DNA from 3 places in the Pseudoalteromonas sp. AWH4_217 genome. Region 1 is predicted to be linked to each of the others. Evidence: predicted binding sites of a transcription regulator. Region 1 holds the regulator's gene; each other region holds the start of a gene.
What was found. The regulator LexA, encoded in region 1, represses DNA repair genes until DNA is damaged. The targets are predictions, from matches to a motif close to TACTGTATNNNNATACAGTA.

Region 1 (9,856 bases):
TTGCACATTCCTTGCAAATCTTATTGATATGAATAGATTAGACCGTGACCGTGAAATTGCCATATTTATAACGGAAAAGAAATAATTAATTATTAAATTCAGTGACTTTACTCAGCTCACTGGTACTTAGACACGATTACTTTAAAATCGTCTACGAGCTGTTCGGCATTGATAACGGGCACTTCTCCGGCCTTGAACTCTGGTTTAAATATTGCCTCCAACTGTGCCTTTGGATTAACCAATGCAATGGATGCACTATGGTCAACATAATACTCGGGTTCATCACTGTTATTTATGGCATAGATCAAACCAATGTCTCGAACAAATGGAAATAAGACGTTATGCGGCGCAGACGCTGCGACAAACCTAGGGTTGAAATAGTCTATATACTGTTTGCGCTTTTCCTGAGTATCACGTTGTGGATCAACAGCAACGAACCACACATTGACGGCCTGGACAGACTCTAGCGATGCGGCAATATTTGTAAGCTTAGCCAAGGTCATAGGGCATATATCGGGGCAGTGTGTGTAGCCGAGAAACAGCAAGCTCCATTGTCCCGTTAGCTGCTCAGTCGTCACCTGTTGGCCATGTTGATCTTCCAGGACGAACGGCTTTAGTGTCCGTGGTTGCTCGTAATGTACGGCAAATTCAGATACTTTCGGTGCTGGCTGACACCCACTTAACATTGCCAGCACCACCAAAAGAAGAAAAATGGTTTTCATACCAGTGCTCTGTCTACGAATAATGAGACAAAGAGTAACAGCAAATACCAGATAGAAAAACGAAAAACCCCCATCGCCTGTTGCGCAGTATGATCAATGTACAGGCGCACAACTAAAAATGTAAAAACCCCATTGAGGATGCAAGCCGAAACCAGATACACAAGCCCTACCATACCAATCAAATATGGCAACACACATACCAGGGATAACAACACCGTATAGACGACCATACATAGCTTGGTAAACTGTATCCCATGTGTGACGGGTAGCATGGGGATCCCTGCTCTTGCATAATCCGCTTTGCGAGCGATCGCCAGTGCCCAAAAATGAGGCGGCGTCCAGGCAAAAATAATCATAACCAACAACCAGGGCTCTGCTGCCAAAGTACCAGTCTCGCTAACCCAACCGAGCAATGGCGGTAACGCGCCTGCGAGCCCACCAATCACAATGTTTTGCGGTGTCATATGCTTGAGAAACACAGTATACACAACGGCATAACCAAGCAACGCCAGCAAAGTCAGTACCGCACATAACCAATTGCTAAACCACAACAGACCTATGGTCCCTGTCGTTGCCAGGCAGGCAGCAAAGAGTAGCGCTTTAGATACAGAGAGTTGCTGCATGGCAAGAGGACGATGGCGCGTCCTTGCCATTTTACTGTCTCTATTGCGGTCAACGATATGATTGATGGCCGCTGCCGACGCAGAGATCAGGCCAATTGATATTAAGCTCATTAATTGCTGGCCATAACTACGCCCTAAATCAGGTGCAAGTGCAAGACCCACCCAGGCTGTCAGCACCAGCATCAAAACCACCTTGGCTTTGGTAATCGCCAGGTAAGGCTTCATACCGGAAACGAAATCAGGAAAAACAGAGCCGAGTTGTTGTACGCTAATCGTCATACCTTACCCCCTTGATAAAACAGTAGATAACACACCCGAACCAGTGACAGTAATAAAAGTGCAGCCATCACGTTGTGGAACAACGTTAGCAACAGGGGGAACTGCCAATGCACAATTGCCCCCCCTAAAAGAACTTGGCACAGCACCAAAATAGCCGGGAGCAAAATAACAGGCTTTACACTTAAATCTGGAATACGTACATAAAGTCTCCAGCAAAGAAACAAAATAGCGACCAGCGTTACCATGGCCCAAATCCGATGAACCAGGTGGATAGAAAGACGAGTTTCAAACGGTAAGACACCAAACTCATAGCTGGCGGAAGAATGTGGTAGCTGAAACAAGCTACTCAATGAGAACAGCTCACCATTTTCGCACAATGGCAGTCCTCGGCAGTGCGGTGCAGCGTAATTTGCTGCCAGCCATCCTCCCAGTGCAATTTGTATTATCAAAACTATGAGTACACTCAGTGCTATCACTCTCAGGCCTGATAAGTGCGCAATAGTGACGGCAGGCGGCTTACTGGCTTTAAGCCACAGCAGGGTCAGCAGGCTGAGTATGGTAAACCCACCCAGCAAATGGCCCATTACAATCAATGGCTGCAAGTTCATCGTTACTGTCCACATCCCCAGCAGCGCCTGAAACACGATTAATACAACAAGCAAAGTAGACAAGCCTTTGATCCCTTTACTATAGCTAGGATGACGCAGTGCTAAAATGAAAATCGCGGCAACGACTAACCCTAAACCACCGGCAAAATACCTGTGTACCATTTCAATCCAGGCCTTCTGCTGATGGACTTCGCTATCGGGAAACTTTTGTTGTGCTGATTTCAGTTCATGTGCTTCATTAGGCACCGTCAAAAAACCATAACAGCCTGGCCAGTCCGGACACCCCAGACCTGCATTACTTAGCCGGGTGTAGGCACCTAAGGATACAACCAGTGCTGCGAGCAACGCTGACATCATAACTAGCTTTTTAAATCCCTGCGTCATTGACTACCTCCAGAACTACTTCGTTCATAAGACAAGAGTTTTTTTAGATCTTTCAGCAGGCCTTTGATCAATACTCTGTTTGCGGTTTGGTCCTGCTGTGGTAAATATTCAAGGACGACCAGACCACGCTTGTCGACCAGATAGAACGCCCCCGGTGACAATACTGGCGCTTCCGATATTACGCTGGCCACTTCGCTCTGACCTTCGCCCAGCAACAAGAGACCAACTTGCTGGCGATGCTTTCCCAAAGCAACAACTAGCTGGTCCATTAATTCTGACTGACCCAGACATGCCTGATTACAATCTCTTGGTTGATTCAATGCAATAAACCAAGCTTTGTGCGCTTGTTCTGGTACATTCAGTCTGATTTCCTGACCTAAAAACCGCCCCTGATTGGTCGTCGTGTCTGGTTGCCATCCTGACCTGAGTACGAGCCAGGCAGCAAGCAAAGGTATGATACAACACGCTAAAAATAGTCCTGGAACCTTACTCATCATGCTTCCTTTTAAAGGCAAAATAGGGAATGATCATCGCCGCAACGGCCAGTAACAACCACTGCAATGCATAGGCCCGATGTTTTTCCGGTCCCATCACCACCGCCTCATAATGAGGTTGAATTGCAGTAGTAACGGGGCGAGAAACATACGCGAGCATGGGCGAAATAGAGCGCTGCGTCTGAGAAACAAAAAATGTATGATCTAGATATTGGAGCAGTTGTGGCTGCGCTGCATTTAAATCGGGCTGAGTTGCCAGAGTAAATCCCGCCCACTTACCGATTTTGAACTCAACCTCGATTGTTTGTTGTAAAGCAGGTAGCTCAACTTCTGGTAATACCGTACGACTTTGTGTCGCAGGTACAAATCCCAGATTAACGACGAGCCATTCGTCGCGGTATTCAGGGCGAAACAAAGCCACCACGTCATAGCCGGGTGATCCGTTGACAATCTGGTTGTCCAGCAGCCAGTAACGTGATTCGTCAAAGTATCCACGTATCCGAAACTGTTTTCCCTCGAGCGCCGCCTTGTTTTGCAGATCAGCAATCGCATTAAACTCACGTGGTGCCTGGTCGCTATGTCGCTTCTCAATCAGGTATGATTTCTGGGCTGCTCTTTGCCATTGCCACACAGAGAGAGCGAGACATGTAGATACCACAACACTCACTGCCAAAATTGTGCAATATGCGCTAACCTTTGATCTACTTATACTTATCTGCGTCATATGCCATGCTACTCAAGTTAATTATTATTGTTTTGCTTTTCAGCATCATCTATAACCTGTTTCGAGCTTTGTTCATTATGCTCAAAGGGGATCAATCTGGTGAATCTATGTCTCGTCTCCTCGGTAAAAGGGTATTTTTTTCGGCAAGCGTATTACTGCTTATTCTCATTGCGAAAGGGTTGGGCTGGCTCGACTTCAATCCAGCCCCGAACGCTATAACACATACACAAACACAAACAAGCACAACCAAACCACGTCCACAAAATGCCAGTACCACGCACCCGCCTGGAACGCAAAGTGATTATGTGCGCTGAAATGGCCTTTCATCACCCTTAACCACACCACAGCTAAAATAATGGCACCGAGCGTGACATGCATGCCGTGAAAGCCTGTGAGCATAAAGAAGGTGTTACCGTAAATCCCTGCATCTAGTGTTAATCCCAGATCCTGATAAGCATGTATGTATTCCTCTACCTGAAGTACAAGAAACCCAAAGCCCAAAAGAATGGTCAATCCCAAAAATACTTTTACTTTGTTTCTTTGGTCCTGCTCCATTGCACTGTGCGCAAAATGCAAGGTAACAGAAGAGATCAGGAGGATAATGGTGTTTATAAGTGGTAACCCCTGCCAGCCCATTGCCTGTGTCGTATCTCCACCAGGTGTACTCAGTAGCGGCCACACCGCCTCGAAGCTGGGCCACAGTATTTCGTGCGTCATAGCATTGTTACTTGCCCCACCAAGCCAGGGAACAGCAAACATTCGGGCATAAAATAAAGCACCAAAGAATGCAGCAAAGAACATCACTTCCGAAAAAATAAACCAGGCCATCCCCTGACGGAAGGAGCGGTCCATTTGCGCCGAATATAAGCCTCCTTGTGACTCATGAATGACGTGTCGAAACCACCCGGCCAGCATAAACAACAGCAGGCCAATTCCCGCATACAAGATGAACTGACCACCAGGACTTTCCATTACTGTTAACCCACCTCCTACGGCTACACCAAACAGCGCAATTGCCCCCACAATGGGCCACGGGCTTTGCTCTGGTACATAGTATTTTTCGTAACCACTAGCCATGACTTATTCCTCGTATTTGTTGATACACCGCGGCCTGTATGCTCTGAGCATAGTCTTCGCTTACCGTGCCATCTATGAGATTCATTGCCGGCGCCCCATGAGCGGCCGCTTTTCTGTCTGTGATGTCATAGAGCGTATATGCGAGTGTCAGCTCTGCAATGTCATTGGGCAGTTCAGTATCTACATAAAAGCGCAACGTAAACGACATTGTCTGGCGAGCTTGCATACTCTGCTGGTCAAAGCAAAAACAAGCGAGTTTATGCAGATACTTAGCTGCCATACCGGGCGAAACCGAAGGAATTGCCTGCATAATTCGAGCATCACTACTTAGATTTTCGGCTGTGAAGTTCACTTCGGTTAACGTACCAGGTGTGACCGTTACCTGATAAGTCGCCGCTTTCACTTTGAAAGGTGCCTGCCCTTGAGTGTGGGTCGTGAAACTCACATCAACTCGTCTTGCCAAATCTTGCTTTTCGCTTGCTTCAGCTGCTGTCAGCTCTACTTTCCCATTCAAACCGGTTATATCGCAAAACACGTCGTAAAGCGGTACCAGTGCAAATGCAAATGCAAACATACCCAAAACCAACAGCACAAGTTTTCTAAGCAACGGGGTATGCATCACTTCACCTCAGGGGGGGTACTGAAAGTGTGGTAAGGCGCAGGCGAGGCAACCTCCCACTCTAGCCCTTCTGCACCATCCCATACTTTAGCAGGCGCACGCTGACCACCTGCGATACACTTAAAGACCACAGCCACGAACAGTAGTTGTGACAAGCCAAATGCAAACCCCCCGATACTGATCAAAGCATTAAAATCCGCAAACTGCAGAGCATAGTCGGGGATCCGCCTTGGCATCCCTGCCAACCCGACAAAGTGCATAGGGAAAAAGAGGATATTTACACTGATAAGAGACAACCAAAAGTGCCATTTTGCCAACGTCTCGCTATACATATATCCGGTCCACTTGGGTAACCAATAGTAAGCTGCAGCCATAATAGAGAAGACCGCGCCAGTCACCAGCACATAGTGGAAATGAGCGACCACAAAATAGGTATCATGATACTGAAAATCAGCAGGGGTAATCGCTAGCATCAATCCAGAGAAACCGCCAAGCGTAAACAACACGATAAATGCGATAGCAAACAACATGGGAACTTCAAAACTAATTGAGCCACGCCACATTGTGGCCACCCAATTGAAGACCTTTACACCTGTAGGCACAGAAATAAGCATGGTCGCATACATAAAGAAGAGTTCACCTGCCAACGGCATCCCTGTGGTAAACATGTGGTGTGCCCACACAATAAAAGACAACAATGCAATGGAGGAGGTCGCGTATACCATAGAAGCATAACCAAACAGTTTCTTTCTTGAAAAGGTGGGTACTATGGTCGAAATCACGCCAAAGGCCGGTAAAATCATAATGTATACTTCTGGGTGACCAAAGAACCAAAAGATGTGCTGAAACATCACAGGGTCGCCTCCCCCTGCTGCATCAAAAAAGCTTGTGCCAAAATACTTATCTGTCAGCACCATAGTCACCGCACCAGCAAGCACAGGCATTACCGCAATCAACAGGAAAGCAGTAATCAGCCAGGTCCATACAAACAGTGGTAGCTTCATCCATGTCATACCTGGAGCGCGCATGTTGACTATAGTCACAATGACATTAATTGCACCCATGATGGAACTAACACCCATAATATGAACAGCAAAGACAAATAATGCGGTGTTATCGTTACTATAAGTCGTGGAGAGTGGCGCATAGAATGTCCACCCGAATGCAGGGCCGCCGCCTTCCATAAACAACGATGCGAGCAGAATAAGAAAAGCAAATGGCAAGATCCAAAAGCTCCAGTTATTCATGCGTGGCAGTGCCATATCGGGTGCACCTATCATCATAGGTACCATCCAGTTTGCTAGGCCTGTAAAGGCAGGCATAACAGCACCAAACACCATGATCAAACCATGCACTGTGGTCATTTGATTAAAAAAGTGTGGATCAACAAGCTGTAACCCTGGCTGGAACAATTCAGCCCGAATGACCATAGCCATACCGCCGCCGATTAGGAACATCAGTAAAGAAAAGAGTAAATACAAAGAGCCTATATCTTTATGGTTAGTCGTAAAAAGCCAACGCTTAATTCCGGTTGCCGGGCCGTGGTGACCATGGTCATGCTCTTGCTCAAGAGCAGCCTGCTGTGTACTCGAAGTCATTTGGCTTCCTCCTGTTTGCCGTCAAGGTAGGCTTGTATTTGACTAGGTTGGATGACTTCCCCGGTATCATTCCCCCAGCTATTTCTTTTAAAAGTGATAACTCCCGCAACTTCTTTTAACGATAGTTGCTTCGCAAACGCTTGCATTGCTGTGCCAGGACGCCCTTCCATAATAATTTCAATATGTGCCTGTAAATCCCCGGTTACCATAGCGCTCCCCTTTAATGCAGGAAACACACCTTGCAGACCGAGCCCTGTAGGTTGATGACACGCCGCACAATAGGCCATGTAAACACGTTCCCCTGTAGCCATAAGCTCTTCTTTACTAAGCGTTTGGTCAAGTAAGGCAGCCTCTTGCTCAGCAGCAAGTGCTCTTTGTGCTTTTTCATTGGCAAGCCATTCCTGAAACTCTGCTTCAGGTTTGGCTTCTACAACGACAGGCATGAACCCATGATCTTTACCGCACAACTCAGCACACTGACCACGATAGGTACCGGGCTCATTCACATTAGTCCAGGCCTCGTTAATAAACCCCGGGTTTGCGTCCTTTTTAACTGCAAAATCAGGTACCCACCAAGAATGAATTACATCATCAGAGGTCAATAAGAAACGTACTTTCTTGCCTGTAGGAATGACCAGAGGTTTATCAACCTCAAGCAAATAATTTTCTGTTTTGCTCTGCATATTATCAATCTGCGCTCTCGGCGTAGACATAAGAGAATAGAAGTCCACATCATGGCCTAAGTACTCATAGTGCCACTTCCATTGTGAGCCAGTTACTTTAATGGTTAGGTCGGCCTTATCGGTATCTTCCATCGCAATTAATGTTTTTGTTGCAGGCACCGCCATTGCAACCAAAATTAAAAACGGAATAGCAGTCCAGAGGATCTCGACTTTAGTGCTTTCGTGAAATTGCGCAGGTTCGGCACCTTTAGAGCGTCGATGATGGATCAGAGCCCAAAACATGACGGAGAAGACAATCAGCCCAATCACACAGCAGATCCAGAATATGGTCATGTGTAATTGATATACCTGATTGCTAATGTCAGTAACACCGGTACGCATGTTGTAGTCACTTGCGAACGTGAACGTACTGACAAGTAAACACATCGCAATTGTGATGAGTTTGGCTATTTTCATTAGACGTCTCCCTCAATTGCTTCAAGTGTGAGAAGCAACGGTTCTTATTATCGGATGACTGTCATTTCACTTGGGTTATCCCATGAGTACTGCACGACCATTTAACAACTAGTCAAAATTTAACCGTTTAGCAAGTTTTTATCTGACGCTGATTTTGATTTCTATGGGAGGGAAATATTTGAAAAATAGCTGTTTGTTAGGATTCACTCATACGCTGCAGCACTTAGGATGGCTGAGTATAAGTGTTTACAAGACGTAAAATTCGCCCGACTTGCGTTGCGCCGGGCGGGAGGAAATATTTAAATATCACTGCGAATCACGCCGACGGCCAGGCCCTCGATAGAGAAGTTCTGTTGTTCCAGATCCACTTCAATAGGAGAGAAATCTTCATTTTCAGCATGTAAGTATACTTTCTTACCTAACTTCTCAAAACGCTTAACTGTTACATCTTCCTCAACCCGAGCAACGACAACCTGTCCGTTATTCACAACCTGAGTACGGTGTACTGCCAATAGATCTCCATCCATAATTCCAATGTTCTTCATACTCATACCATTGACTCTTAATAAGTAGTCTGCGGCAGGATGAAACATAGCAGGGTCGACTGAACAATGACTTTCAATATGTTCTTGTGCAAGTATCGGCTCGCCTGCGGCAACTCGACCGATTAAAGGCAAACCCAGTTGCTCAGGCTCGTCCTCAACTAAGCGAATGCCTCGACTTGCACCTGGTACCATTTCGATTACGCCTTTTTTGGCCAATGCTTTCAAGTGCTCTTCTGCAGCATTTGCACTGCGAAACCCAAGCGAATCCGCGATCTCTGCTCGAGTCGGCGGCATGCCAGTATCCTTAATGAAAACTTTTATAAGTTCAAAAACTTGCTCTTGTCGTTTTGTAAGTGGTCGCATATAACTGGTTTTCCATACAGTGCATTTACTGTGAGTATATACAGTTATCATTTTTTCGCAACGGTTAATCGTCTCTAACCTGAAAACGAAGTTTAGTCACACATTTAAATCTGTTTGCTATTAGATACAACCCTATTCTTCGTTCATTGTGCGCCGTCAATGATTCAGCTGCCACCCTGAACGAGCAACGTTTGCAACAACAACTCCTCCGTCATCCCGCACCCGATGCGGGAGCTGTTTAAACCGGTTTTTCAGTGCTGAGTAGGTTTGCTCCGGTGTATTTGTCATGCCTACGAAATAGCCTTGCAGCAGTGGCTTCAGGCTCACCCTGCTCTGCCACACCTCCAACAACTCCGTCGTCATCCCACACTGGATACGGGATCCATTTAAACCAGCTTTTCAGTGCTGAGTAGGTTTGTTTCAGTGTACTTGTTGTATGGGCGGTGTGGTCTGTTAGCAAATCCCGCATCAAGTGCGCTAGTGTAGACCTGTTTGAATGGAGAAATGTCGGTGTTCTCAACTAAAAAACCTTTAGGCTAAAACGCAAAAAAGCCCGACTCTTTCGAATCGGGTTTTGATGTACAAGGAGGTACGAATGTCGATGAGATTCATGGATGAATTAAGTGCAAAGTACAATGACAGCGAGCAACGCGAGTGCATTTACTTTGCGCAAGGTGAAAT
Region 2 (9,856 bases), on a different contig from region 1:
AAATTGCATTTTAGTGGATTGTGTTTTTTTACAATGTCTTTAATATTAATATTTTCATGGTAACTTAGCTTTAAACGTCCCTGCTAACTATGTCTGATCTTACTTCTTTTGGTTAATTTTGTGTTAAATTTAAGTTGAATATCCAGCTGTGCTTGTTTAACATGATTGCGGCAGGTGGCTGAGATCGTTCTATTCAATAAGAAATGAAAGGAAAAGCCCATGAAAGCTACTACCAAGAAAAACGACCATCGTTTAAATGTGAAAGCAAAGAAATTGAAGCAGTTAAACGGTTATGGCTTGTCAAAAAAACAACTTGCTAAGGTATTTGGCGGCATAACTTCTGATGGCGACCAGCCCAGAGACTGTGAGCAGAGTACTTTGTCGTCGCAATACTGCTAGTGTCGCGCTATATAAAGGACAAAACATGAGTGAGTTTTATCTAGTAACGGGATGGACGTTACGATGTTTACAGCTGATGGTTGTTATATATTTGTTGTATTACTTCAAGCAGTACAGGTTAAATCTTCTGTTCGGTGGAAAAGCGAGTCTTAAAACAATCTCAGATCATAAACTTCATTCATGTTTCCTGACTGCTCTGACGTGTCTGATTTTCAATATAACAAGTGGCCAACTGGCATCATTTATCCTTGCTTTGGAAATCGATTTGCAGATAAAGATCCAGATATATTACTTCACCTTGGTGTGTTGCGGGGTTTCTTATGCGGTTACTCTGTATATTGTGCACTTGATCCGAGGTTGTTTGTTCACACAGGCTGCACGCTATACATTATATATTACTTTCTTACTGGTTCTGTTGAATGCGTTACAATTAATATTGAGAGGTTTCCTTGAAAGCAATACAATTTATGCGTTTTATGGTCCAATAACCGTTTGCGCCAATATTATGATCTGGTTAATTGTTGCCAAGTATCCATTCTATAAGTTTATGGAATCGCGGATCAGACAGGAGGCATAAGCATGCTATTGTTAGCATTGACAATTATTGCGCTATTTTTATTGCTTGCCATTATGATAGGGGCGTGTATTCAGGGGACTGAATTACATGGACCCGAGAAAAAAGTGCAGAATTTCTTTATGCGTTTTCGGGCTGAAGAAGATGCTAAACAAGAACTATATGAATCGGCGTATCGGATCGTTATGGATTTAGGTGATGCACTGGATGAAGAAGATATTATCGCGCAATGTGATGCGGTTCGCAGTGCACATGACCGAGCCCGAGCCTTTCGTGCCAGGGCGGCAGATAACGCCATGCCTGTGTCTTCTTCAGTATTGAGGCAGGGCCTCAAGGTCGTCAAGTAACCCGGTTCTATAATAGGGTTTTATAGACAATGCTGACCTGTGCTCATCAGGTCAGCATATGGATTGTGTTGTACATTTTTAGAAATTAATGACTGTCGACACGGCTTCTTCTTTCGCAGTTTCTATCGACAGCTTAATGGTGCGTTTTTGCCAGTCTATATCTAGCATGCCGTAGTTGCTGCCAGATTTGTTGATCAGGTGACGATTGCTGGTAGTCAGGTCCGCAATATCTTTGCTGACTACACCAACCTGGCCGGTTGGAATCGTCGCACCACTGGCCGCACAGTTACCCCATTCACCTTTTATGCCATTGCCATTCTCGTCTACCTCGGTGTAGCACCAGGGCTTATCATGGTCCCGGGTAATACAACCCTGATAGGTCACGGCAGCGTACTTGGCTGGAAACTTACATTGCTTGGTATAGTTGCCATCTCCTTTGGTATCTGCGTATACAGGCAAGCGCAGCGGGTTCTCAATATGATAGGGCCAGTTTTGACCAAACCCGGAAGCTGTTACCTCATAGACTCTGGCCATTTTACCGTGCTCTGTACTGGCGGGGATATCTTTTTGTAGTAGTTCACCCCAATGCTGGTCGCCGGATAAGAAAATCACGGCCTTTGCGTTGCCTGCATTGATTGATTTTTGTACTAATCGTAACAGGCGTTCTCGCTCCAGAGGAACCTCTGCCCAGGACTCATAGCTGGTGCCTGACATCTCTGATTCTTGCAGGTTACTCAGTGCTTGCTCAAACTTTTTACCATCACCATATGCACAGTAACTGTTACGACTGCGACCCTGATATAAGGGGGGAAGGACTTGGATCCCGCTGGCAATGAGCTTTATTTCAGAGGGCTTGTTGAGCTCCTGTTCCAGCCATTGCCACTGTTGCTCACCAAGTATCGTCGTGGCGTCGCCTTCACATGCGCCATAATTAGAAAAGGTGGGAGAGCGGAAATATCGCGCGTCCAGTGTTATGACATGGGTTTGCTCGCCTTTCTGTCCCAGCATTTTGGCTTCATAAATGCCCGCCCGGCCATTTAGTCTGGGATCATCTGCGGGCGCATCAAAGTGTCTTAAGTATTCGAGCTGGCTTTGTGCACGTTTAGGGTAGTGTTTGCCATCATTATTGCGACCAAAGTCGTGGTCGTCCCAGGTCGCCATGACCGGGATCCCGGCTGCCAGAAATTTTTGATATTCAATATTGCGTTTCTTATCATCATATTTCTGCCTCATGGTGCTCATATCTGTGGTGTCGGCATAGATATTGTCGCCCAGCCAGAAGAATAAATCGGGTTGGTGTCCTATCAGGCGTGCCAGCGCTTCAGGCATATCGCCCTGTGTTTTAAAGCAAGAACCCAGTGCAACCCGGTCAAGGCGTTTGTTCGGTTGAGGGTGAGTGTGGCTTATGAGTGGTTCAGGCTCTTCGGTGGCACACTCTTCCCAGCTACCTTGTTCATCAACATAGCACCAGGGGGCACTATGATTGCGTGTTGTACAACCATAAAATTGCTCTCCCTGATAGTTGGAGGGAAGGTTACAGCTTTTTCCTGTGACTGTGGTAAACGCTGGAATGGTCTCAACTCTGACATTACCCCAGCTAGAGCCGTCAGTGGCTTGCTTCAGGTAACACCATTGGCTACCTGAGTTATTTTTATCGGTGGTACCCTGATAGCTGGCACCCAGATAGCTAAAGGTACTCTGACATTGGTCGTAATGTACCTCAGGTGCACCAAGAGAGTGGAAACTGCTGAGTGCAGCGCTGATGCTAAGTAATAAGCGTATTTTTTTCATTGTTTTACCTGGTATTAACGTAAGCAGCGCGACACGTTTGTGCTCGCACATTCTGTTTGTATTTCCTTTGTTAATTCAACCCAGATTGCCTTTGCTAATTGTAGTGTGTTGGTGCTCGGGTCGTTCTCTTCCTGCTGAGAAGGCGCTATTTTAGAGACGAGATGTGAAAAAATGCTTTCAACTTTATGTCAAAATCATGTTCTGATGCTTTGTGCGTTTTATTGTTGTGTTTTCTTGTCAGTTTGATGTGGAAAATTAATTAATGCCGTATGTGTAATGAGGGGATGATTTATGAGACCTTATTTTTTGTATCTATTTTGTTGCAATGGTTCTTTATTTGTTTCTAATCAATTTTTATGAATATTTTCATTGCTAATTTTGTTTTTGTTGGGTAATTTATTTCTGCTGATTTAGTCTTGTTGTCTATTGCTTTTCAGTGTTATTTTTACTAAATAAGGATGATTTAAATGAAACTTAAACTAAACAAAAAGAATCTTGCGACTCTATCTAATAATGCCAAACCATTTGCGAAAGAGTTAACACCCCAGGTTGCTGGTGGTGCGCCGGTTAAGCCTTGTACGGGTTGTGTAAGCGGGTGTGGTATTATCCCGGAAATGTAATTATTTAATGTTGTATTAAACGGGCGTTGAAGCGTATTTTATACAGCCCGTTTTTTATCGTTAAAGTGTTTGACAAGTTTTTGTTTTATGTGTTTTATTGGTTTTGGTTAGTGAGGGTAATATAAAATTAAATTTAGATGGAATTATCTTTTATAAAACAAAAGATAAAAAATCTAAATCAAAAAGGAAAATTAGCCCTCAAGGAAACTAAACGTATTGGTGGTGGCTGAACAACTCAAACTGGATGTTATGAAGACGGTTGAGAGCGTCACTAAATCTATTATTCAATAATACGCTATCACATTAGATCCAACCCGTTTGTACCATAAAGTGAATTTGCGTGTTTTAGCACTTTGTAACTTTAATCTTTAACTACAATGTGTTTATTCGAAGTAAATGACCGCTTATTTTAATTGGTATATCCGATCTATTTAAACAGAAGGAAACTCGTTATGAAACTAGCAGTGAAAAAACAAAAACTTAAAAACCTGAATGACAGCATGAACATCAATGCCAAAGAAACAATTAAAGTTGCAGGTGGCGGTACAGCGACTTCAGCTTTGAGTGGCTGCAGAGAAGAGCCTTGCCAGCCGTTTTAAAATAACTGGGTGGCGACTTTTACATGGCTCACTTTGTAAGTTTGAGTATGTAAAGAAAGTCTCCTGTCATTTTTTAATCGGGCCACAGATGTGGCCCGATTTTTATTCCGCTTCTTAACACCTTAACTTAGCCCGTCTTCATTGGTCATACCTGATTGACATCAAAAACCAATCTTTTATTACTAGTATCAAAGTATTAAAAGGTGTAGGTTAGTTCATGCATCAAATTAATTTTAATAACTAATTCATGTCAAGGATGCGCTAGTTATGACAGCCTGTTCACTAAGGCAGGGTCTGGCTATTGTCTGACATGGTGTATGTGCCACTTCTGATGTTGTTAAAGCGCCTGCTTGCTATACAGGGGTTACATCAGGGGTGGCTGTGGTATACATTTTGCCGGTTCCCCCAGCCTGGAACTGAGCTGCTTTGTGCTGTAGGAGTTTACGTGCAATTAAAAAACCGTTTGAGTATCGTTGCTGTTCTGCTTGCTGTAATTCCCTTACTTATCACCTGCTTTGTTATCGGCTTGCTGGCATATCAGGAAGGAAAGGCCGCCGTAACAAAAGAAATTGAAAATAACCTGGTATCGCGTCGCAACGCGATGCAAACTCAGGTTGAACGCTATTTTAAAACGATTTCTGATCAGGTCGTGACCCTGGCAGGATCCACCATGGTGATAGACGCCAGTCGGGCTTTTTCCCAGGCATTTACAAGTTACCCACTTGCCACCTCGGATGAAGGTCCCGCTCTGAGTCGTTATTATAGTACCCAGTTTCTCCACCAATACGAGCAAAAAAATCGCGGTGATAGCCTGAGTATGAGTCGGCTGCTCGCAGGTTTGAGCCCCACGGCCCGGGCTTTACAAACCCACTATATCGCAGCTAATCCCCACCCGTTAGGCAGTAAAGATCAGCTTCTGGATGCAGGTGACAATAGTACCTATAGTGCGGTGCATCGACGCTATCACAAAGCGTTACGAGAGTTTCAGGCGCGTTTTGGCTTTTACGATGTGTTTATTACAAATCCACAAGGGGATGTCGTGTACTCCGTATTTAAGGAACTGGACTTTGCCACTTCCTTAACCGTTGGGCCGTTCCGGGAGTCTGGTTTGGCAAAGGCCTATGAGGCGGCTCGTACACAACAGGTACGCCAGGGTCACTTTGTGGATTTTAGTCCCTATCTGCCTTCTTACAATGCTGCTGCTGGCTTTGTCAGTTCCGCGATTCTGGCTGATGATGGCACGCTACTTGGTACTTTGATATTCCAGTTACCTGTTGATGAGATTAATCGTATGTTGACGCTGGATGGACAGTGGCGTGCTCAGGGGCTGGGAGACAGTGGTGAGGTGTATCTGGTCAATCAGCGCAAGCTGTTGCTGAATAACAGTCGATTTTTTGTCGAAGATCCGGGGGGCTTTATCGCGCAGCTCAGAACCTTCAATGTTGATACAACCATGGTTGATAACATTGAGCAGAAACACACGACCATAGGTACACTCCAAATTGATTCTCCCGGCACCCGCGCTGCGCTGGCAGGCCAAAGTGGTTTTGCTATTTTTTCGGACTATCGGAGTGTGCCTGTGGCATCAGCCTATGCGCCGTTGGATATTGACGGATTACATTGGGCGATTGTGAGTGAAATCGATGAAAGTGAAGCGTTTGCAATGATTTCTGAGCTGAAGTATTCCGTGCTCAGTTCCTCTGTTTTGTTCGTTTCTGTGGCTGCGATCATCGCAAGTCTGGTTGGTTTCTATGTGGCGAATCGTGTTACACGACCAGTCATTGCTGCCAGTAAGGCGATCCGTGGCATTGCCGATAATAACGACTTCAGACTGCGTGCGCCCGATGAAGGAGATGATGAGATCCGTGATTTAAGTCGTTCAGTAAATAGCTTGGTTGAGCGGTTGCAGCATAATTTCGCTGACTTGCTACACAGCGCTCATACACTCAAGGAAATGTCAGTGGCGCTCTCTGATCGCGTGGCAGGCCTCATTGATGGTGTCAATAAGCAATCGCAGGATTGTGAGCAGTCGGCTACGGCCGGGCAACAAATGCAATATACGGTACAGGAGGTGGCCAGCAGCGCACTCAATACTTCAGAACAGACCCACCAGGTGAGTTCTTTGACCAGCCAAACTAATCAACTAGTGGAGCATTGCGCTGAGGTCTCAGAGCAGCTGGCTGAAGAAATGGACAAGGTCGGGGATGTGATGAATGGCTTGTCGTCTCAAAGCGAACAGATAGGAAGTGTGCTGGATGTGATCCAGTCCATAGCAGAGCAAACTAACTTACTGGCGCTGAATGCCGCCATTGAGGCTGCTCGGGCTGGTGAATCCGGGCGAGGTTTTGCTGTGGTAGCAGATGAAGTACGGGGGCTGGCGCAGCGCACTCAGCAGGCAACCGAAGAAATTGAGCAGATGATTAAGGCGTTGCAAAGTGGAGTGGGCGAAGCTCGTCAGTCCGTGCAGCAAAGTCGCGAGCGCTCTGTTGATAATGCAGAAACTTCTGAGCGGGCAAAAGACTCGTTGATCGATGTGTCTGATGCCATTGAGCAGATTGTGGCGATGAATACTCAGGTTGCGACGGCAGCAGAAGAGCAATCGGCGGTTGTGGCACAGATCAGTCAGGCCATCAGTGCCATTAGTGAGGAGGCCAATGGTAATCTGGGGCGTAGCCAGGATATTGACGACCGATCACAACATCTGGCGAAGCTTGCCGTTCAGCTGGACGATATTCTGGCACGTTATCAGGTATGATTTTTACTGTCTGTTGCGAAGAGGATCTTTAGCAATATAAGCCACCTCTCCCAGTGGGTTGTAACTACTGGGTTTGTCTATTTGGAACACTGCCAGACGCTGATATAAATGTGGGATCAGTAGATGAGTAAAGCCACCGCCATTGTGCTGTGTGCTGTCTAGCCAGGCGTTGAGCTCGGCAGGCGAAGGTGGCAAAATCAAAGGGCTGGCTTTGTCGTGGTAACGGCGTAGTTTAGGGTGTGCAGGCAAGGTGATCACTGAGCAGGAGTAGTGTTTTTGCCCATTGTCCGGGTGGTGCCACACTTTATATAACCCGCCTAAGCATAATGCGCCATCAGGGGCGATAAAATCATAATAATGCTGTGGCTTGCTCTTGGTGAAAAGGGTTTCGCCAAAGCCTTTTACCACGATAATACAGCGGCTGTAGTGAAATGGCAGATAGGCAGCGCTGCCTTTAACGTGAAGTTTGTCATAGCGACTGTTAAATGACGTGTATTTGGACGGTTTAAAACCTTGCCCGGGCTTTGGCTCTAGCAACAGCCACCAGGTTGCGCTACTGAGTTGCCGCTGGCCATTTTCTTCATGCACAATACTGATGCTGTCCGCTGCTTTTTTGAAGCGGCCAAAGTGCATGTTTTCTCTCGGGTTCGCAATGCCCAGCCCCTCTAATATCTCGATCACAAAGGGATCATCGGTGATATTTAATCGCCCACACATAATACGCTCCTGTTGTCTCTGTTACTTTAACTGACTCTGGTTGTCACTGCTTGATCTGGATTAACCGTTATGTGTTCTCTGTGCTGTTTAGTAGGTCTGCCTGCAGCGAGATACACACAGCATGCTTGCACTTTGGTCAACAGTAATTATACTGTATAAATATACAGGTTGAGGTGTGTTATGAGCAATTTAATTGAACGATTACAGCGTCAGGATTTGGTTTGGCAGGGCTCAGGGCTTATTGGACGTCAGCAACACAGTAAAGAACTCACGGCGACAGGATATACAGAGCTGGATAAACTCTTACAGGGTGGCTTTCCTAAAATCGGCGTCGTGGATTTGCATACTGAGCTAGGCATTGGTGAGCTGAGATTGTTATTGCCCAGTCTGATGCAACAAAGTGGTTTAACGGCGGTCATTAATCCGCCGGCTCGCCTGAATGCCGATGCTTTGCAGCGTATCGGAATGGACACCGGCAAATTGCTGGAAATCACCCCAGGGTGCCCGCAAGAAGCACTATGGGCTGCTGAGCAGTGCCTGAAAAGCGGCGCCTGCAACAGTGTCTTGGTATGGCATGGAGCACTCCAGGTGCATCAGGTCAAGCGTCTGCAGCTGGCAGCTCAGACTGGCGAGGCGTGTCTGTATCTTTTACGTCGTGAACACTATGGCGAGGGGACCTTGCCGGTGTCTTTAAGCCTGGGACTTAACCCACATACCAAAGGTCTGAGTATCACAGTTAAAAAGCGCAAAGGCGGCTGGGCTCAGTCCCAATTTGCACTGGATATGTCACTGCTCTGGCCTGAGCTGACCGAACAATTTCATACTCAGAGCAAGGAAGTACCAGATGTTGCACAGCAGTATTCTACAGGCAGGTAGTGGTAATGACTTTGTGGTTGTATTTACACTTTCCTGCTATTCAGCTCGATAAACTGAAAATCGCGGAGCAAACGCAAAAATCGGATGAGACAGAACCTGATGGTATCACCACTGAGTTATCTCGGCCCTGCATCATTGTCGGTGGGCGTGACAACAGGGTGATGCAGCTGGATCAGGCTGCTGCACAACTGGGGATATCGACGGGTATGGGACTGGCGGCCGCCGCGGCCCGCAGTCGAGAGCTGGTTGTACATCCCTATGATGAAGCCGATGAAAGCCGAACGATCCGTGAAATTGCCCAGTGGTTGTATCTGATCACGGCAGATATTGCTCTGTTTGCGCCTCAGGGCTTATTACTGAAAGTCAGCGGTATGCTCGCCATGTACCGGGATTTATCTCACTACCTGAGCACGTTGCGCTCACATCTGGATACACAGTCCTTTACCTATCGGTTTGCATTTGGCTACTCCCCGGAGGCCGCCCGGTTGCTGGCAAAACAGCATGGCGCTTTGGCACATCAGAACCCCGAAGCGCTTGAAAAAGCCTTACATGGCCTGCCGTTGGTGGCCTTATCACTGCCTGCTAAACAGCTTGAGCGGCTACAACGGGTTGGGTTTAAAACTGTCGGCGAGCTGTTCGCGTTGCCTCTGGTGGAGCTGGGAAAACGTTTCGATTGTGAGCTGGTACAGTATGTGTCCAGGCTGCGCGGGAAAGTGCCTCACCCTGTGACTTTTTATCAACCAGAGCCAGAGTTTGAACGCTATTTGCCACTGTTGTACGACATAGAAAACCTGGACTGGCTGAATAAACCGCTGCTTAAACTGTTGGTGCAACAGGAGCAGTTTTTACGGTTACGTAATCGACATGCCAGACAATTAATACTGACCTTGTATCAGCGCGATGCTGAACCCCTACAGCTTGAAGTGGGTCGTGCAGAAGGTACAGATCGGGCCGATCTGTGGCTGAACTTATGCGACCTCAAACTCAGCTCAGTGACGCTCAATGGTCCGGTACAGGCAATAGGACTAAAAGTTGCACAGATGTGTCAGCCCGATGAACTGATGCATGACTTGTTTGCCGAGCAACGCGGTACGATGACGTCTGCTGGTCTGGTCGCTGTGTTGCAGGCTAAATTAGGTGAGCGTGCGGTACAGGGACTGACAGCCTGTGATGATTTG
Region 3 (9,856 bases), on a different contig from region 1:
AAGTTGCTCTTACATTGATCACGATGCGAAATGCATTGGTCTAAAAACGCATGCCAAACCCGACTCTGAAGGGGCGAGAAAAGCGCTGTTTGGGTATTTAAACCAGGTGTTACTTAGTTATGTGACGCCGGTACTGGCGGAGTATTCCGACCTGATGAGAAGTGAGTATCAAGAACTTAAAATCAGGGAATATAAACGTCGTTGGGGCAGCTTGTCATCAAGTGGCACTCTGGCACTCAATAGCTTGCTGGTAGGTGCACCTAAGTGGGTAATTGATTATGTTATTGTGCACGAGTTGGCGCATTTCCATGTCATGGCACACAACCAAGCCTTTTGGAAAATCGTTGCGCATCATTACCCTGAATATAAGAGGGCACAAACTTATTTAAGCCAAAACGCAGTGGTGTTGCAGATTAAAAAGTAGGGGCGTACGGTTTCGGTTGGAATCAATGAATCGAATTTTTCTGCCAGTAGTTATCATTCAAAAGCGTAAGCAAGAACGTATAGGTTTCCAAATGACAGAAGTGCTATCGTTGGGGAATGAGCATTTAAATATGAATGTCTTTTTGATATGAGTGGCTAACCAGACATTATTTTTAAATTGGTTTGATAGGAAAGTGGTGGAGGGGGCTGGATTCGAACCAGCGAAGGCAGTGCCGTCAGATTTACAGTCTGATCCCTTTGGCCGCTCGGGAACCCCTCCTAAGAGAAATACAAATTGTGATGTGGTGGAGGGGGCTGGATTCGAACCAGCGAAGGCAGTGCCGTCAGATTTACAGTCTGATCCCTTTGGCCGCTCGGGAACCCCTCCTCAACATGGGCGCTGATAATATCAAAGTTTTTAGTGAAGTAAAGAAATGTTCTAAAGAAAATTGAAAAAATGCCGATAAATTTTCATATTCCATAAATTGTGGCGATTTTACATGCAGATAGATGGCATTTTGTGCAAAGAGGCCCAGCTTGGTAGTGCGCTTAATCACAGTGTTCATGAAGCCCGGCGCGGTGACTTTGCATTGCTTTTATCTTTGTTGTCTCAGGATGCGTTAGATTTTAGCCAGTTTGACCTGCCCCATACTTCACCCGAGCAGCCGGATAAATCTGAAGCAGCGTTAAAATTGGCATTGCAGTTGGGCCCTCAAAAACCACTTGCACCCGAGCAGTTTAATATGCTCATCGGCCAGGACAATGGTTTTTTGGTTCAAGAGGGGGATCTAGCCAGCCTTCGTCTCAAAGAATGTCTACAGCCAGAGCCCTATGCCGTGCGTAATGACAAAAAGCACATTCCTTTGCATATTGTTGACAATCTTGAGCCAGCAGTAAGACAGAGGCTAGAAAAAACCAGAAACCCTCACATGATTGTTGATAATAAAGACATCGATGCAGCAGGGTTTTATGATCAGATAGCCGGCGGAGAAATGCAATCTATGTTGCAGGTTGCTGTTTAAAGAAGCACACCGACGGCATGGGAATACAAAAAGACGCTTTGGATAGGGCTACATGCTTGTATGCACCAGATGCAAATCTAAATGAGGAGAACATTTAGCTTTTGCTGAGTATCATTCTACGGCACTGATCCTGCTTTACAGAACGCTGCTTTGGCACCTGTAAAACGTAGAAACAAAAAATTAAGAGTAATACTCAAGCGCGGGAACATTACACTTTATGGATTATTGTGCATTCAATAACCCAAAAGTTTAGCCAGCCAACCTAGCCGTGGCATTTTTTGAACTTCTTCCCACTTTGGCAGGGACAAGGATCATTCCTGCTAATTTTTCTCTCAGGGCAGGCAAACAGGTCGCCATCTAGATAACGCCACAGCCCTGCTTCTTTTATAAAGCGAGACCGTTCATGCATTGTGACGCACACGCCGCCATCAAGGTACATCGCTTTAAACTCCACAAAGTGATAATCAGTAGACTCACTGCACTGGATAATCTCTAACCCGATAAAGGTGACCTGCTCGGCAAATGCTCGGATACTGGCTTCACTGTTTTCTGCACGCATGCTTTGTGCGTACGTATTATGTATGTAGCCTGTGTCTTTAAGACAATACGCACTATACCGTGAGCGCATCAGTTGTTGGGCGCTTTCAGGTTGCTTACGTCCTTCTATAAAAGGCAGACAGCACACTTGTGCTTCAGTTTCAGAACCGCAATAACACATATATTCTCATTTGGACTTAATGCGCAACGACGGATGTTCCATGGCCAGTAGAGCGAGTGAAGCAAAACAATTCAGTATCACTGTCTATCAGCTTAAACCGGGCAAGCTGCTGATCAGATACTATGTCTGTCCAGGTAACCACCGCTGCAAAGTTGCCTTTGCATAAAGCGCTGTTAATAACATACTCCAAGTTTATCAAATGTCTCTGTCGCAGCACCAGTAACTTGCTGCTGTCAATTGAGCTGTTATCCAGCAGTGCTTTGCTTGGGATGTTGTCTGGTGCAATGAGCAGTGTCCATTTATGTAACGAGTTACATCGATACAGAATCTTTAATAGTTCCAAACTGCTGACTATGTCATCTTCCGCATACACTAGCTGATAACGTTTATCGGCTGTATTGGTTTGAGATGAAGAAATATTTTGCACTTGAGTATGTAACATGAGCAGACCACTGATTTTCTATACAGTGGTTATACAGTATTTCATACAGTGCTATTTGGCAAGTAAAATATCGCGTATTTTTTGTTCTTTTCTATTAGTGCTTTGATTGTGTTTACTTTTATTATGAGATCGTGTCCTGATTAAAATGCATCATCTGGTGGATTTGCTCATACAGTGTTGCAGCATAACATTGAGCATCGATAAATCGTTTCGCAGTCAGATGTGTACGTACTTGCTCCAGTGTACCAGCTGCTGCCTGATTGCCCTGACTTTGCGCGAGTGACAGCCAGGCAATACCATGAAAAACACTTTTAGGCACACCCTGGCCTTTAATGAACAGCATACCCAGATAGAACTGTGCTTTATTGTCGCCTGACATGGCAGCCAGGCGTAGCCATTTTGCGGCGAGCGGATATTGTTTATTTTTCAGATAATAAAGCCCTTTTTTATAGGCAGCTTTGCTATCCGTGTCTGAGGGCCAGCGGTTTTCAGAGTCTGGTGTTGCGGTCACAAACTCCAATACATTGAGGAGTTGTTGTTCCAAGTCATTGCCGTTTGCAACTGCTAATTGGTTCTTTTTCATACTGATTTCACTTAATACGACCTAGATCAGAGTGTAGTTGATTTTTAACTATTTTGTCCGATTACACCAGAGATTTATGATAAAATCCGGCTTTCGTTTCTATATAAAATACAAAGACATGCTGGAAAAATTATTTTCGCTCCGTGCACAGCAGAGCACAGTCAAAACCGAGTTTATTGCCGGTCTGACGACATTTGTCACTATGGTTTACATCGTGTTTGTTAACCCGGCCATGTTGGCTGAAGCGGGCATCGATCATGGCGCTGCGTTTGTCGCCACCTGTTTAGCGGCAGCCATTGGCTGCTTTATTATGGGCCTGTGGGCCAATTATCCTCTGGCCCTGGCACCAGGGATGGGACTAAATGCCTTTTTTACTTACGGCGTTGTATTAGGTATGGGCCACACCTGGCAAAGCGCATTAGGCGCGGTATTTTTATCAGGCTGCCTGTTTTTACTACTGAGTGTTTTTAAAGTCAGGGAATGGGTGATCCAGGCAATTCCCCTGGTATTAAAACAAGCTATTGCTACGGGCATTGGAGCTTTTCTGGCACTGATTGCGCTGAAAAATGCGCAGATCATTGTCGCCAGTCCAGCTACCTTTGTTCAATTGGGAGACATCACCAGCCCAGGTCCTCTGTTGGCCATTCTGAGTTTTTTTGTGATTGCAGCTTTGATGTATCGTGATATGAAAAGTGGTGTGTTACTGAGTATTTTATTGGTAACGGTTTTGGCTTGGGCCCTTGGCTTGGTTGAATACTCAGGTATTGTGTCAGCACCGCCAAGCATTGCACCCACTTTGGCGCAACTGGATATTGCCAGCGCACTGGAAATTTCAATGCTGAGTGTCGTGTTTGCATTTTTGTTTGTTGATTTGTTCGATACCAGCGGTACTTTGGTTGCTGTTACGCAAAAAGCGGGGATTGCTGATCAGGAGGGGCGGATGCCGCGTCTGGGCAGAGCATTGTCTGCGGATAGTTCGGCGACCATTGCCGGCTCCTTCCTTGGCACGTCTACCACTACCTCTTATATCGAATCTGTGTCGGGTGTATCCGTGGGTGGCCGAACAGGTTTAACTGCTGTGGTCGTTGGGTTGTGTTTCCTGCTTATGATGTTCTTCGCGCCATTGGCCCAGATGGTACCAGCTTATGCTACAGCAGGAGCCATATTGTACGTAGCTGTTTTGATGTTACAAAATCTGAAGCTAGTTAACTGGGATGATATGAGCGATGCGATACCGGTGAGCGTTGTACTGTTAATGACGCCGTTGACTTTTTCCATTGCTCACGGCATCGCACTTGGCTTTATTTCTTACACAGCGGTTAAACTGGCCTGTAATAAGCGAGAGGAAATTTCTATCAGTGTCTGGGTATTAACCCTGCTGTTTATTGTGAAGTTTGCGATCAGCTGACGCTGATCACCACTTTTTCTTGGGTGCGAAAAGGACGTCGAGATCGTCCTTTTCTTTCTCGGCTTTCTTTTTCACCGCAGAGGCGTTAGAGGCTTTGAGCTCTGTGCTGATCTCACTCAAGTATCCTTCTAACAATGTTTTCTTTTCATTAATGTATTCATCTGAATAAGAAACACCGCAAATAATCGCATAGGCTTTTTCAAAGTATTGTCGAGCTGAGCCTACCATGTTGGCGCTTTTAGCAGACAACCCCCGCTTGATTTGGCTTTCAACGTTGATCCTAAGCTGCAACCGCTCCATTTTACGGTCTTCTTGCACGAATACCTGCGTGTCTACCTTGCCTTTACTATGCTCTGAACGCAGCAGGTGGCGTAATTTTTTAATTCCCTGAACCAGTGCAATGAGTTGTTTGTCGTTATCGGGCAGGGCTACTTTATCAGATTCGTTGGCATTTTGGGGCTCATTATTCATACGCTCCTGCGACTCATGCATACGGCTTTTCAATTCGCGAGAGGTAGGAGACAATTCAACCATAGCAACGAGCGCATCATGCACTCGACGTTGAATGATACGGATCATTGCGCCCGACATAGGAATATTGCTGCTGTTGAGGATGACGTCTTCGGCTTCTTCTATGATCCGCTTTTGTTTGGCCAGCTCTTTACGGCGCTCCGCTTCTTGTTTTTCTCTGTGTTGTTGAATAGCACTAACCCACACAGCAATTACAATGAGTGCTACAATCAACAAAATTATTACGGTAACAAACATACCCGGATCTCTTCGTAAATCATACAGCTGATAGTTTTTTTATATTACATCAAATAATTGCGGATTGAACAGTGTTAATAACAAGAGACTTGAAAATCCAGCAAATTCCATCATTTTTTAGTATAGCTTAATGACTGGAAGCTGGCTCTAATAGGCTGGGGAAAGTATTGTCCTATCGGATAGACTAGAATTATGCTAGGCTGAGTCATTATTTGCCTGTATCTAATGATAGCTGGCCTAGTCGTACACCAGATAACAATTAAAACAAACGCTTAGTTATGAAATTACAACAACTGAAATACATAGTTGAAGTTCTGAATCACAACCTCAATGTGTCAGCTACCGCAGAAAGCTTGTATACCTCCCAGCCGGGAATTTCCAAGCAAGTGCGTATGCTGGAAGACGAGCTTGGTGTACAGATCTTTGGCCGCAGTGGTAAACATCTCACGCATGTTACCAGTGCTGGCAATGAAATAATCAATATTGCTCGAGAGATACTGTCAAAGGTTGAGGGCATTAAAGCCGTTGCTAATGAACATACGCTGCCCGACCAGGGTAAACTAAATATTGCAACCACACATACGCAGGCGCGTTATGCACTGCCAAATGTGATCCAGGGGTTTATGCAAAAGTATCCGGCAGTCTCTTTGCATATGCATCAGGGGACGCCGCAACAGATCTCAGATGCTGCTGCCAGGGGCGATGCTGACTTTGCCATCGCAACCGAAGCACTACATTTGTATGGTGATCTGATTATGCTGCCTTGCTATCACTGGAATCGCAGCATTGTCGTCACGAAAGACCACCCGCTGGCTAAAAAGGGCAGCAATATCACGGTGCAGGATGTGGCAAAGTATCCTTTGATCACGTACGTATTTGGTTTTACCGGGCGCTCAGAGCTGGACAAAGCTTTTAATGCACACGGTTTATCACCGCATATAGTTTTCACAGCCACCGATGCGGATGTGATTAAAACTTATGTTCGATTAGGCCTTGGTGTTGGTGTGCTGGCAACCATGGCGGTCGATGAAGTGACAGACAAAGATCTGGTATGTATTGATGCCAGCCATTTGTTTGAGGCAAGTACGACTAAGATAGGCTTCAGAAAGGGCAGTTTCTTGCGCGGCTACATGTATGACTTTATCGAACGCTTTGCGCCTCATCTGACGAAAGACCTGGTCGAGCGGGCCAGCCTGATGCGCAATCAGGAAGATGTCGATGCGTTATTTGAAAACACAGAGCTACCAGTCAAGTAAGAGGTACCAATTTCACTTAATGCCTGTTCAATTTGAAAGAGCAAATATGATGCTAACTGTGTGAAAAATTTCTCATTTAGAGCAACTAAATAGCAAAATCTTTGCCTGGTTATCGACGATATTTTCTCGCCTCAGAATAGAAGACTTAATTAAGCAAATTGGTACGAATAGACAATAAAAAAGCCGCAATTGCGGCTTTTTTACGTACAGACCTTACTGGTTAACACTCGATAATATTAACCGCCAGACCACCACGTGCTGTTTCTTTATATTTTGTTTTCATATCATTACCCGTATCGAGCATGGTTTTGATCACTTTATCTAAAGACACTTTCTGCTCACCACTACCACGCATGGCAAGACGCGAAGCGTTGATGGCTTTTACTGCACCCATGGCATTTCGTTCAATACAAGGCACCTGTACTAACCCGCCAACCGGGTCACAAGTCAGGCCCAGGTTATGCTCCATGCCAATTTCCGCGGCATTCTCTACATGTACGACATTGCCACCCATGATTTCTGTCAGGGCTCCGGCTGCCATAGAGCACGCTACCCCTACTTCTCCCTGACAGCCTACTTCGGCACCAGAGATAGAAGCATTTTTCTTATACAGAATGCCAATCGCGGCAGCTGTTAGCAGGTAGCGTGTGGCAATTTCTGCGTCCACTTCTTTGATGAATGTGTGGTAATACATGAGCACCGCAGGCAAAATCCCGGCTGCGCCATTAGTCGGTGCTGTGACAACCCGACCGCCCGCTGCATTTTCTTCATTCACGGCCAGTGCGAACAGGTCAACCCAGTCCATAGCACGTAGCGGATCATTACTGTTTTCCACATTCAGTTTTAGATACAAGCTTGGAGCGCGACGTTTTACCTTTAATCCTCCAGGTAATATACCCTCAGTACGCATGCCGCGTTCAATACAGGCTTTCATTACTTCCCAGATATGGAACAGTTCAGCTTTTATTTCCTGTTCGCTGCGCAGCGTTTTCTCATTGTGCATCATCAGAGAAGACACACTCAGGCCCGTCTCTTTGCACATTTCCAGCAGCTGCTGGGCATTTTCAAAAGGATAGGGGGCCGGGTTCTGTTCACGTACATCCAACGCCGCTTGCTTTTCGTTGTCAAACTGTTCTTCGGTTACAATAAATCCACCACCGATTGAGTAGTAAACTTGGCTATGTACTAGCTCAGAACCAGAGAAAGCTTGCAGCTCCATCGCATTAGAGTGTTTTGGCAGGGTCTTACGACGATGGAAGACAATCGCCCCTTGTTTAGGGAAAGCGGCTTTGTGAGTCTTGTCCAGATAAATCACTTGCTCGCGCTCAATGGTATCCAGAATTTCTGGCACTTTGTCCGCATCTACTGATTCGGGATCGTATCCAGCTAAGCCCAGGATCACTGCTTTACCAGAGCCGTGGCCTATGCCAGTTTGGCCCAGCGAGCCAAATAGCTCCACTTTTACTGATGTGATCTGATCAATTATGTTGTTGTCCTGCAGGTCTTTCACAAACAGGCGCGAAGCGCGCATAGGTCCGACAGTATGGGAAGATGACGGCCCAATACCAATACTGAACATATCAAATGCACTAATCATAAATTCTACTCAACATTGCCTCTGAACGGGCGCACATCATAACGTTAATTATTGCATAAGTAACCCATTTCACAGCAAAATTGTATACAGTTTTGGTTGGGCTAGAAGTGGATATAGTCAATGAGCGGCAATAAGTACTCGAAAGCGTACAAACTCATTTGGTTATAGCGCAATTTTATGGCAAGTTTTAGACAGGTCAGGCCACTCTGGCAAGTAGCTGCTGAACGATTTTGGCAGTCGCTCCCCAGAGCAACCCGTGCTCTGTCATCAGGCCGTTAAACGTCACTGATTTGCCCCGCAACTGGGTCTGGACTGGCTGCCAGGCGCGTTGTTGTGCAAGCAGAGATAACGGCAGAGTAAATACCTGTTCTACTTCATCACTGTGTGATTCCCAGGTTGCATCGTGATTTAAAACTGCCAGGACAGGCGTTATCCGAAAGCCTGTCAGTGTGGTGTGTAAAGGCAATACGCCAACCGGGTTAACCTGCTGCGGATCAAGGGCAATTTCTTCCTGACTCTCGCGTAGTGCTGTGGTGATCACAGAGGCATCTTGCAATTCAACTTTGCCACCCGGAAAACATAGCTGACTAGGGTGGCTGCGTAGTTGAGCACTGCGTTTGCAAAGTAGCATTGAGGCTTGTCCATTCACCTCTAACAGTGGCACTAAAACGGCACTTTCCTGACCTTGTCCTAAAACAGGTGTCTGGTTTGAGTCGCTCAGGCTAAAGCGACTTATGACGTGTTGTAGATTCATAGGATGGGCAGTATCTTGTTCACCTTGTGATAAGTCTCCTGATACTCTAACTCACAGTCCGAGTCTGCGACAATCCCTCCACCGGCCCAGCAGTAAATTTTTTGCTGATGACACACTAATGTTCGGATGGTAATCGATGTGTCCATCGCACCACAGGCACTAAGATAGCCAACAGATCCACAATAGGCGCTACGTCTGTGCGGCTCTAACTCTTCAATGATTTCCATTGCGCGGATCTTTGGTGCTCCTGTGATAGATCCGCCGGGAAATGCGGCTTTAAGCTGGTCGACTGCGGTTTTACCTTCTGCGAGTTGAGCGGTAACAGTACTGACCAGATGGTGTACGGCAGGGAAGCTTTCAATTTCAAATAGTTTGGGAACCTGCACACTGCCTGGCTTAGCCACTTTGCCAAGGTCGTTGCGCAGCAGATCGACAATCATCACGTTTTCTGCGCGATCTTTGGGGCTGCACTGTAAAGCCGCTGCCTGCTGTGCATCCGCCTGCTGATCTTGTAATCTGGGTAAGGTACCTTTGATTGGTTTGGTCTCTACCTGGCCTTGACGCACTGAGATAAAGCGCTCTGGAGATACCGACACTATGGCATCTTCTCCAAGGTTAATAAACGCAGAGAAAGGTGCCTGGTTCTTAGCTCGCAAGGTTTTATAAGCACACCAGGGTGAGCCCTGGTACTCGGCACTAAACCTTTGTGCCAGGTTTATCTGATAACAATCACCGCTCCTCAGATAAGCATGGATACGGGCAAATTTGGCGGCATATTCGGTCTGAGTCATATTTGCCTGCCAATGACTGGTCAATGTAAATTTATCCCCTTCATGGCGATGTTGTTCAATGAGCGAGCGGTAAGTACTGAGTCGGTTGTAACCT

Region 2: a site for LexA is predicted at 7,952-7,971, ahead of imuA (translesion DNA synthesis-associated protein ImuA). Genes of this name have one in related genera too.
Region 3: a site for LexA is predicted at 2,614-2,633, ahead of ACXAH1_RS13560 (SulA-like leucine-rich domain-containing protein). Genes of this name have one in related genera too.

The regions. Positions count from the first base shown of each region.
Region 1 is NZ_JBSWYM010000023.1:209-10,064, reverse strand. Features, by position in the region: gene ACXAH1_RS21395 (SCO family protein) at 117-722, opposite strand; gene cyoE (heme o synthase) at 719-1,624, opposite strand; gene ACXAH1_RS21385 (COX15/CtaA family protein) at 1,621-2,616, opposite strand; gene ACXAH1_RS21380 (transmembrane cytochrome oxidase associated protein) at 2,613-3,110, opposite strand; gene ACXAH1_RS21375 (SURF1 family protein) at 3,103-3,768, opposite strand; gene ACXAH1_RS21370 (DUF2909 domain-containing protein) at 3,840-4,148, shown strand; gene ACXAH1_RS21365 (cytochrome c oxidase subunit 3) at 4,048-4,911, opposite strand; gene ACXAH1_RS21360 (cytochrome c oxidase assembly protein) at 4,904-5,533, opposite strand; gene ctaD (cytochrome c oxidase subunit I) at 5,530-7,128, opposite strand; gene coxB (cytochrome c oxidase subunit II) at 7,125-8,237, opposite strand; gene lexA (transcriptional repressor LexA) at 8,567-9,175, opposite strand; gene ACXAH1_RS21340 (hypothetical protein) at 9,332-9,517, opposite strand; gene ACXAH1_RS21335 (hypothetical protein) at 9,771-9,856, shown strand, end outside.
Region 2 is NZ_JBSWYM010000019.1:34,623-44,478, forward strand. Features, by position in the region: gene ACXAH1_RS20085 (hypothetical protein) at 220-399, shown strand; gene ACXAH1_RS20090 (hypothetical protein) at 979-1,320, shown strand; gene ACXAH1_RS20095 (alkaline phosphatase D family protein) at 1,399-3,111, opposite strand; gene ACXAH1_RS20100 (hypothetical protein) at 3,579-3,731, shown strand; gene ACXAH1_RS20105 (hypothetical protein) at 4,184-4,330, shown strand; gene ACXAH1_RS20110 (methyl-accepting chemotaxis protein) at 4,776-7,085, shown strand; gene ACXAH1_RS20115 (SOS response-associated peptidase family protein) at 7,089-7,802, opposite strand; gene imuA (translesion DNA synthesis-associated protein ImuA) at 7,983-8,678, shown strand; gene ACXAH1_RS20125 (Y-family DNA polymerase) at 8,684-9,856, shown strand, end outside.
Region 3 is NZ_JBSWYM010000010.1:5,789-15,644, forward strand. Features, by position in the region: gene ACXAH1_RS13535 (M48 family metallopeptidase) at 1-424, shown strand, start outside; tRNA gene ACXAH1_RS13540 (tRNA-Tyr) at 619-703, opposite strand; tRNA gene ACXAH1_RS13545 (tRNA-Tyr) at 727-811, opposite strand; gene ACXAH1_RS13550 (VC2046/SO_2500 family protein) at 924-1,445, shown strand; gene ACXAH1_RS13555 (YchJ family protein) at 1,708-2,163, opposite strand; gene ACXAH1_RS13560 (SulA-like leucine-rich domain-containing protein) at 2,180-2,605, opposite strand; gene ACXAH1_RS13565 (tetratricopeptide repeat protein) at 2,727-3,188, opposite strand; gene ACXAH1_RS13570 (NCS2 family permease) at 3,307-4,596, shown strand; gene ACXAH1_RS13575 (hypothetical protein) at 4,603-5,364, opposite strand; gene cysB (HTH-type transcriptional regulator CysB) at 5,643-6,620, shown strand; gene ACXAH1_RS13585 (L-serine ammonia-lyase) at 6,841-8,217, opposite strand; gene ACXAH1_RS13590 (CoA pyrophosphatase) at 8,414-8,971, opposite strand; gene pabB (aminodeoxychorismate synthase component I) at 8,968-9,856, opposite strand, start outside.